2 linked regions of the Saccharolobus solfataricus genome follow. The main gene of each other region encodes a partner of the protein of the gene in region 2 in a complex. Links are inferred from orthologs where the notes say so. Each region holds a gene or a part of one and is shown on either strand. Other genes may lie near its edges.

What was found. The genes of interacting proteins can lie anywhere in the genome.
Region 1: SSOP1_RS16050 (region 2) and rpsJ share a complex: the UniProt entries of both Methanocaldococcus jannaschii proteins name them as parts of the 30S ribosomal subunit. The link is inferred for Saccharolobus solfataricus from one-to-one orthologs.

Annotation. Positions count from the first base shown.
Region 1 is NZ_LT549890.1:184,029-188,909, forward strand. The notes cover bases 854-3,648. They hold rpsJ (30S ribosomal protein S10), read right to left. Parts: upstream 2,508-3,648; coding sequence 2,199-2,507; downstream 854-2,198. Other genes in these bases: SSOP1_RS01065 (DUF1464 family protein), read right to left, coding at 854-1,371; tuf (translation elongation factor EF-1 subunit alpha), read right to left, coding at 2,532-3,648. In the rest of the region: SSOP1_RS01060 (nucleotidyltransferase), read right to left, coding at 1-517; more of SSOP1_RS01065, read right to left, coding at 481-853; more of tuf, read right to left, coding at 3,649-3,839; SSOP1_RS01095 (30S ribosomal protein S7), read right to left, coding at 3,885-4,466; SSOP1_RS01100 (bifunctional nuclease family protein), read left to right, coding at 4,545-4,881. UniProt on the Methanocaldococcus jannaschii protein: Involved in the binding of tRNA to the ribosomes.
Region 2 is NZ_LT549890.1:376,494-381,365, reverse strand. What follows is about bases 1,393-4,178. They hold SSOP1_RS16050 (30S ribosomal protein S27ae), read left to right. Parts: upstream 1,393-2,564; coding sequence 2,565-2,792; downstream 2,793-4,178. Other genes in these bases: SSOP1_RS02165 (Kae1-associated kinase Bud32), read left to right, coding at 3,779-4,178; kae1 (KEOPS complex N(6)-L-threonylcarbamoyladenine synthase Kae1), read left to right, coding at 2,796-3,791; SSOP1_RS02175 (30S ribosomal protein S24e), read left to right, coding at 2,261-2,623; SSOP1_RS02180 (sulfide-dependent adenosine diphosphate thiazole synthase), read left to right, coding at 1,393-2,194. Outside these bases: SSOP1_RS02190 (hypothetical protein), read left to right, coding at 1-182; SSOP1_RS02185 (UbiX family flavin prenyltransferase), read right to left, coding at 544-1,161; SSOP1_RS18090 (TRASH domain-containing protein), read right to left, coding at 1,092-1,301; more of SSOP1_RS02180, read left to right, coding at 1,391-1,392; more of SSOP1_RS02165, read left to right, coding at 4,179-4,450; SSOP1_RS02160 (XTP/dITP diphosphatase), read left to right, coding at 4,410-4,872.

The sequences.
Region 1 (4,881 bases), 190 kb from region 2 along the record:
TAGCCTCGATAATCCATTCAGAATCTTTTTCAAATCCATCAAAAGATTCAATGAAATCTAATGCACTCTTACGCCCATATATTATTATATCAATATCAGAATTGCTGTGATAATTACCTAGTAAAATAGATCCAGTAACACCTATATCGTTAACTCTTACATATTCTTCTATAAAACTGATAAGAGCATAAATTATACTATCACTGACACTCTTCTTTAATATCTCTCGTAATCTTTCTTCAGGCTTTAAATGTCTAGAAATATTAGATAGAAGAACTATAGGAAAAGATGCATCATAGCAACTCTCAAAATTAAACCGTTGATTAATCTTGATTAGATTATGAACACCATACTTCTTAAATATCCTCTCATATCCATTCCAAATACCTTTGCCGGTATAAACATATTTTAAATAGGCAAAAACATAACCAGGGGGATTATAATTGGTTAAAACAGTATACACGTTACCCTCTTTATCAATTATAATGTCTCTATCCAAGAAATAATCTCGTCCCATTCTTTCAACCTCACAAACGAGATTGGAGTCCCACTACTATCCAACATACTAATATAATGACGTAGAAGCCCACCAGAATACGCATTAGCGATAAATGCCGCACCGACTGCTGCTTCCTTAAACTTAAAATCATATTTCTTACCAATCTCCAAATAGTTCTTATTATATCCAGATACTATAATCGGCAACTTATACTTATCACTATACCATTCCACTATAATTCTGGTAAGCTCTAAATTCCTACCAACATTATAAACAGTTGACTTATCTATCCTAGAATATTTATGAAGAAGATAAGCTATTTCTCCATCTAAACCAGATAAATAGGTTCCGCCATAACCATCAACTATCTTACCGTTAATAACGATAACAATTGCAGTAAATCTTCTTCCCATTTCAACTAGAATAAAATTATCTAGTTTAAGATAAACCCTATAGAAAAATGTAGAAGCAACCTTATCTGCAGTGCCCTTATCAATAACATTTACCTTCCTATCATTAGGTAGACTATTTAGTTCAATAACTGAGGGAATCGTAAAAGAATTATAAAAAGACAAATATTGTTTTGAAGCTAGTAAGAAATCTCTTAAAGGGCCATGAGATAATGGATCTTTTAACGTAAGGATAAATATTTCTCGATTGTTAATATTTCTAATATTGTAGAAAGGTAGACCATGACCAGAAGGCAAAGCCACTGCCATAGGTCTATAATCGGCTATTAGTTTGGCTAAAAATATAGAGCTTTTCTCTACTAGATCTGTACATATTTCAAAATATTTGATCAAATTCCCTAGTTCATCAACAAAGGCGAAAGCATAAGTCTCACTACCTGGATCGATACCAACATAAATCATCAGTGGCTGCCTCGCCATATCATTATTTCAAAACGGCTTTTCGTCATCATCAAAATCAGATAGTACAACACAGATATATAAAGTATAGTATTCATTCTAACTCCTTCCTCGCTTTAAAATCTTTCACCCTCATTCTTCATAAATATAATAAAGATATGTACAAGGTTCACAATTTAAATACGCCGCGGCCGGGATTTGAACCCGGGTCAGGGGCTCGACAGGCCCCCATCCTAGACCACTAGACTACCGCGGCAACTTTACGTATGCATGAGTATCTACTAATAACTTACTTAAAAAGCCTTCGCTTGCTAAAATCCTCCAATATCACATAAGACGAGAAATAATATGGTAGCGGGGCCTGGATTTGAACCAGGGACCTCGGGGTTTCCCAACGCGTGCTTTAAAGAGTATATGAGCCCCGCGGCCTTACCAGGCTAGCCCACCCCGCTACTTTACCCCGCTATCTAAGATATACTCTATAGTACCTTTAAAGTTATTGTTATCATTCACTAAAATAACCATGCATCTTCTAGCGTTAACTAGAGAACTTATAGTTAGATTTTAGAGTTTATGGCCTAACCTACTATATAGCCCAAGCTTTACTCCACTTCTCATACATTCATTGAGAACCTTATTATTTATGAATAAAATTACTCAATACAATAACAAGAGTCAGATCATTAATGTAAATTTTTTATATAAATTTAAATAGCGCCGGGGGCGGGATTTGAACCCGCGCGGGGAAACCCCCACTGGCTCTCCAGGCCAGCCCCTTAGTCCGCTCGGGCACCCCGGCACTCTACTATATTATAGAAGAGTAAAAAGATTTATATCAATTGTATCTCAATGTAAACGTCCTCGGGTACTCTCACTCGCATTAGCTGTCTCATCACACGTTCATCTGCTGCAATATCTATTAATCTTTTATGTACCCTCATTTCCCATTTTTCCCACTTTTTCCTTCCTTCTCCATGAGGAAGTCTCATAATCGGAACTTCTAGTTTGCTAGTTGGCAATGGAATTGGACCTCTCATTTCTATCCCTGTTTTCTCAACGATACCCCTTATTTGCGTTATAACATAATTTAAATTCTCAACGTTAGTACTCCATAATCGAATTCTAGCTTTTGTAGGCATAAAATCACCAATAAAAAATTAAAATTATTTAATTTCTACTTTGGCTGGTTTTACATCAACAATTATTCCTACTCCAACAGTCTTACCCATATCCCTCATCGCGAATCTGCCTAGTGGTGGGAACTCATTATACTTCTCTACGCATAGTGGCTTAATTGGTTTGAATTTGACTATCGCTACATCTCCTTGTTTCAAGAACTGTGGATTCTTTTCTGCTTCTTGACCAGTTCTTGGATCTAGTTTTGATACTAATTCTGAAACTCTGCATGCCACACTCGCAGTATGAACGTGAATCACTGGTGTATAGCCATTTGCCAAGGCCGTAGGATGCCATACTACTATTATTCTTGCAGTGAATTCATCAGCAACAGTAGGTGGATTATTCGGATGACCTACAACATCTCCTCTTTTTATATCTTTCTTTTCAACACCTCTAACGTTAAATCCAATATTGTCACCTGGCTCCGCTTTATCCATCTTAGTGTGGTGAGTTTCTATTGACCTAACTTCACCTACTTTGCCTGCTGGCATGAATACTATCTTATCACCTACCTTTAACACTCCGCTTTCTACTCTACCTACCGGTACAGTACCTACTCCAGAGATTGAGTAGACGTCTTGAATTGGAATTCTTAATGGTTTATCTACTGGTTTTGGTGGTAATTCTAACTGATCTAAATATTCTTCTAAGGTAGGACCGTTATACCATTTCATATTTTCTGATCTATGAGTTATGTTATCGCCTGCAGGTGCAACTACTGGTACAAATCTAACCTTATTTGTATTAAATCCATAACTTCTCATAAATTTACTGACTTGGTCAACAATCTCCTTATAACGTTTTTCATCATATGGTGGCTCTGTTAAGTCCATTTTGTTTACTGCAACTATTAATTGATCTAAACCCATGGTCTTGGCTAGAATTATATGCTCTCTTGTTTGTCCTTCTACGCTCATTCCAGCTTCATATTCACCCTTCTTAGCTGAAACCACTAGAATTGCGGCATCTGCTTGGCTAGCACCAGTTATCATGTTCTTTACGAAGTCTCTATGACCGGGAGCATCAATTATTGTAAAGAAGTACTTTTTAGTTTCAAATCTCATGAATGTTAGATTTATTGTTACACCTCTTTCTCTTTCTTCTTTTAGTCTATCTAGTAGAAATGCGAACTTTTCAGATTCTTTACCTAATTTTTTAGCAGCTTCTTCTGCTTCCTTCACTGTTTTTTCATCTATGAAACCTCTATCCATTAGTAGTCTTCCCACTAGTGTGCTTTTACCATGATCGATATGACCTATTACTATTAAATTAAGGTGAGGCTTTTGAGACATTTATAACACTCTCTTAACCGATATAGTGATAGAGTTAATAAAAGTTTACCTTGAACTTAAGGCTATTCTTTCTATCTCTTCTTTTCTTTTAATTGCAAAACTCTTAGAGTCATTGTTTGCTGCAGCAATTATTTCTTCTGCTAAAACTTCCTCAATAGGTTTTGGATTATTGAACGATGCATCCTTAGCACCGGTAGCTATATGCCTTAAGGCTAAGTCTATTCTTCTTTGTGGAGATACGTCTACTGCGACGTAATACACTATACCACCGTACATAATTCTAGTAACTTCTTCTCTAGGTGCGCTATTCTCTATGGCTCTAACTAATACTTGGATTGGGTTTTGACCAGTCTTTAAATAAATTATGTCGAATGCTAATTTAACAATATTATATGCTAAGTGTTTTTTTCCTTTATTTCTACCAGGTCTCATTATTTGATTTATTAGCCTTTCAACTATTGGAACTTTAGCCTTACCAAATCTCCTATGTTCATGCCTACCCCCAGTGTGTGGCAAATAAACTGGCATTAGAGAAATGTACTTCTTTAAGCTAGGATCTCTGATTTCAACTTTAGTATCCCACTTACCAAACACTTTGATGTCTAATTGTAAGTTCTCTAAGGACATCTATTTGTTACCTCTTAATGGTATCTATGATTTGGATATTTAAATTTATGATACATAAGTATATGTAGTGTATACGTGATGAGTCTTCAACCAATCAAGGACGAGGATTATATAAAAGTTAATTCTGTTGACGCATTCTTTATGCCTCTTCATGGTATACCAACTATAGTATGTTATTTGGAAGACGGAAGACAATTTTATCTATTCAGCGTACCTGCAGAAATCGTTATAGCAATAAATAAAACGAAAGGGAATAAAGAGGAGGAGTTTGGCGATAAAAGAGAAAATATATATGATATCATCTCGTTTATACCAGAAATCACCGAGGAATTTTCCAAGCATATAGAAAAAGTTATTATAGACGATATGATAAGGGATACGGGAGTTTACGTAGCTACAGTTGAATTTAAATTTG
Region 2 (4,872 bases):
GCCAATACGCTTATTGTGAAAAGAGAGCACTATTACCTGGTAACAAATGCGCATTTGCCATTAACAAGAAGAATGAAAGGGATAATGAAATTGAAAAAGAACTTGAAAAAGAGGATTACGACGATAAAATGAAAGAGATAATATCTAAGAAATTTGGCAAAAAAGGATTAGATGTCTTATGACTCTATTTTATAAGTTAAGGATTGTAATGATGTGTATAGAAAGCTTGTAGAACATAGATAAGTGTACACATTTTTAAAAATCTAGAAATTAAATTACTCAATGAAAGACTAGAATTAAATCAGTTATGGAGATAGTTCTATAAAAGGAAGATGATTAAAGGTACTAAGTAAAATCTCCAAAAAAGGCAGAGAGGAAATGAATGATAATGGGATATTAGTCTATGAGGAACACAAAATCTTTTACAAAAATAATTCCAAGTATTTAACATTAGACCAATGCTCTAATTTGGATTATGAATATGAACAGTTTATATTACGCGTTGTTTTCAGAAAACTGCTACTAGGATTAGAGGTTTTCATACTATCCCTTCCATCTCTTGTATATATCATGCTTTATTCCCAGTAAGTCTAAAGCCTTGCCTACAATGAAGTTAATCATGTCATCAATGTTTTTTGGTAAGATATAGAAGGCAGGAGAAGCTGGCATTATATAAACCCCCAATCTAGCTAACTTTAGGGCATTTTCAAGTTCTATAGCACCTAATGGGGTTTCCCTAATTACTAGAACTAACCTTTTATTTGTTCTGATGAAATTTAATGCAGTTCTGGATAGAAGATTCGATCCAATACCATTTGCAATTTCTGCAAGAGTTTTAATACTACATGGAATGATAATCATACCTTTTGAAGTTATGGAAAAGCTTGAACTAGAAGGTGAAGCTTCGATCTGGGATTGATTATAAATATAAGAGGAATACTTCTTCAGTTCATTGATTAAATTGATACCTAGTTCCTTTTGTGCTACTTTCTCCGCACTTTTAGAAATTATGATATGTATCTCATAACCAAGCTCATTTAGAAATTGGACAGTCCTAATACCGTATATTGTTCCACTTGCCCCACTTATCCCTATAATAATCCTCTTTGTTTTTTCCCTCCTGTTCTTTGTTCCTGCTTCCTTAACCATTCCGCTAACCATTGTTGATAACACCTATTACTACAAAAAACCCACGGTTTATTATTACAACATGTTTTAACTACTATTGGATTTTCCTTTATGATAGTACCACACCAGTTGCACTTTAACGTAACCGTACTAGTATTTAATTGCAATGGCATACTTATCACTCGTTCTGGCTATAAAAAAACCTTGTCTATGTATAACATTATAAAAGTTAATTTATAAGCAAGTTATATCATTTTAGATTATGGAAGTTAAAATTAAGCAAGTAGATGAAGTCAAGATAAGTAGGTACATAATTAAGGAAACAATGGAAGATTGGTACCAATTTGTAGAGTCTGATGTTGTAATAGTAGGAGCAGGACCATCTGGATTATCTGCAGCTTACTACCTAGCTAAAGCTGGATTAAAGACGCTAGTGTTTGAGAGAAGGTTAAGTTTCGGCGGAGGAATAGGCGGAGGGGCAATGCTATTCCATAAATTAATAATAGAAAAGCCCGCAGACGAGATTCTAAGAGAAGTCAATATAAGGTTAAAGGAAGTAGAAGAGGGAGTTTACGTTGTGGATTCGGCTGAATTCATGGCCAAATTAGCCACTGCCGCGATAGATGCTGGTGCTAAAATAATTCATGGAGTTACCGTAGATGATGTAATATTTAGAGAGAATCCTTTAAGAGTAGCTGGAGTGGCAGTAGAGTGGACAGCAACGCAAATGGCAAGCCTTCATGTGGATCCTATATTTATTTCAGCTAAAGCTGTAGTTGACGCAACTGGTCATGACGCTGAAGTAATATCAGTAGCTGCGAGAAAAATACCAGAATTAGGAATAGTTATTCCTGGCGAAAAATCAGCATATAGCGAAAGGGCTGAAGAATTAACAGTAATTAACACTGGAAAGGTTGCAGAAGGTTTATACGCTACCGGAATGGCAGTTACCGAAGTAAAGGGATTACCTAGAATGGGGCCAATATTTGGAGCTATGGTACTTTCTGGTAAAGCGGTAGCGGGGGAGATCACTAAGGATCTCCTAAAAAGCGAAATAAGGGCTTAGTAAAGCGATAACGTTTAAAACAGTAAACCTTAAATTGATACGTATTTTTAAAAATGGTGAAATAGAATGGAGTCTCAAGCTAAAGTGAAGATCTCAGATAAGGCTGAAGGGATTATAGAAAGGGATATGCAAAATTCTGTCATAGGTAGGCGTGAAATCTCATTAAAAGTTTATCATATGGGGAGCGGAACCCCATCCAGGAAAGATATAATAAAGGCAATAATTCAAGCTTTGGGTTCCCAAGAAAACTTAGTAGTGGTAAGAAAGATATCTACAAGCTATGGAGCTGGCATAAGTAACGTGAAATTACATATTTATAAATCCCGTGAAATATTAGAGAAAGTTGAGCCAAAATATTTATTAGATAGAGATGCTGGAACTAAACAAAAGAAAGGAGGAAGCAAAGGTGGCCAAGGAGCAAAAGGTTAAAGCAATAGTAAGGACTTATTACGTGATCGAAGGGAATAAGGTAAAGCTGAAAAATAAGAAATGCCCTAGATGTGGAAGTATAATGGCTCATCACCTAAAACCAAATGAAAGATGGTCTTGTGGAAAGTGTGGTTACACTGAGTTTATAGGCGCTTCTAAGAAAAGATAAAATATGTTTGTATTAGGTATTGAGTCAACTGCTCACACCTTCGGCGTAGGAATAGTAAGAGATTCGCCACCTTATATATTGGCGAATGAAAGGGATACTTTTATTCCTAAAGAAGGGGGTATGAAGCCTGGGGATCTATTAAAACATCATGCTGAGGTCTCAGCTACTATATTAAGAAGAGCCTTAGAGAAGGCTAAAATTAGTATAAACGATATTAATTATATAGCGGTAGCTTTAGGGCCAGGTATAGGACCAGCATTGAGAGTTGGAGCTACACTAGCGAGAGCAATAGCATTGAAATATAATAAGAAACTAGTGCCAGTAAACCATGGTATAGGACATATTGAAATAGGGTATTTAACAACTGAAGCCAGAGATCCTCTAATCTTATACCTCTCAGGTGGAAATACGATAATAACCACTTTCTATAAAGGAAGATTTAGGGTTTTTGGGGAGACATTAGATATTGCATTAGGAAACATGATGGATGTATTTGTAAGAGAGGTGAGCTTGGCACCACCGTATATTATAAATGGAATACATGTAATTGATATTTGTGCAGAGAAGGGAAATAAATTGCTTAAATTACCTTACGTTGTTAAAGGTCAAGATATGTCATTTTCCGGATTACTTACAGCAGCTTTAAGGGTTGTTGGCAAGGAAAAGTTAGAAGATATTTGTTACTCAGTAAGGGAAATAGCATTTGACATGTTGTTAGAGGCTACGGAAAGGGCATTAGCGCTTACCTCAAAGAAGGAATTAATGATAGTTGGAGGAGTAGCAGCAAGTGTGAGTTTGAGAAAAAAATTAGAAGAGTTAGGAAAAGAGTGGAATGTACAAATCAAAATAGTACCTCCAGAATTTGCGGGAGACAACGGAGCGATGATAGCCTATGCCGGTATGTTAGCTGCATCTAAAGGTGTATTTATTGACGTTGATAAATCATACATAAGGCCTAGATGGAGAGTAGATGAGGTTGATATTCCTTGGAGAAATTAAGGTTAATTAAGCGTGGCGCAGAATCCAACATATATGAAGGGTATTTTTTAGGCATACATGCAATATTTAAGCAAAGGATCAAGAAAAGTTATAGAAATCCAGAACTAGATCACAAAATTAACTATGAGAGGACAATACTAGAAGCAAAGATAATTTATACTGCACTGAAAAATGACGTGAACGTACCCGCAGTACTTTTTATAGATCCTAATAATTATTTATTGGTAATTGAATATATAGAAGGAGAGATAGTAAAAGATATTATAAACACAAATAATCCTACACAATTGTTGCCTAATATTGGGAAGAGAATAGGGGAACTTACGGGAAAGTTGCATAATATTGGAATAGCACACGGTGATTTAACTACCAATAACCTAATTTTAAGCTCTACAAATGACGATATCTTCATAATAGATTTCGGCTTATCAAGAAGAACTCAAGATGAGGAGGATTTCGCAACAGATTTGCATGTATTTCTGAGATCTTTAGAAAGTGTACATTCTGATTTTAAAGATATAATATACGATGCATTTATAGAGGGTTACAGAAAAATCATGGGAAGAAAGACTGATGAGATATTAGAACTAGTAAAGGATATTAGGATGAGAGGTAGATATGTTGAGGAGAGGCGTAAAAATAGGAGTATTAACGAATAATGAAAATAAATTTATAGAGCTGAAGGAAATTGCAAAGAATTTTAATATAGAGTTAGAGCATCTGAGAGGAGAGAAAATAGAAATACAAAGTGATGACTTAGAAGAAATATCTAGAACTGCAGCAAATTTGGCATATTTGATATTTAGGAGGCCATTAATAGTAGATGATAGCGGATTATTCGTGCAAGCATTACAGAATTTCCCTGGTCCCTATACTAATTTTGTTAAGAATACAATAGGGCTTAAAGGTATACTAAAATTGCTCGAAGGAATAAAAGATAGGTCTGCCTATTTTATGACTGCACTAACGTTTACTGACGGAAAAATAATTAAAACATTTATTGGGATCGTAAAGGGAGCTATTTCTGAAGAGATTAGAGGTAATTTAGGTTTCGGATTTGACCCTATATTTATACCTGAAG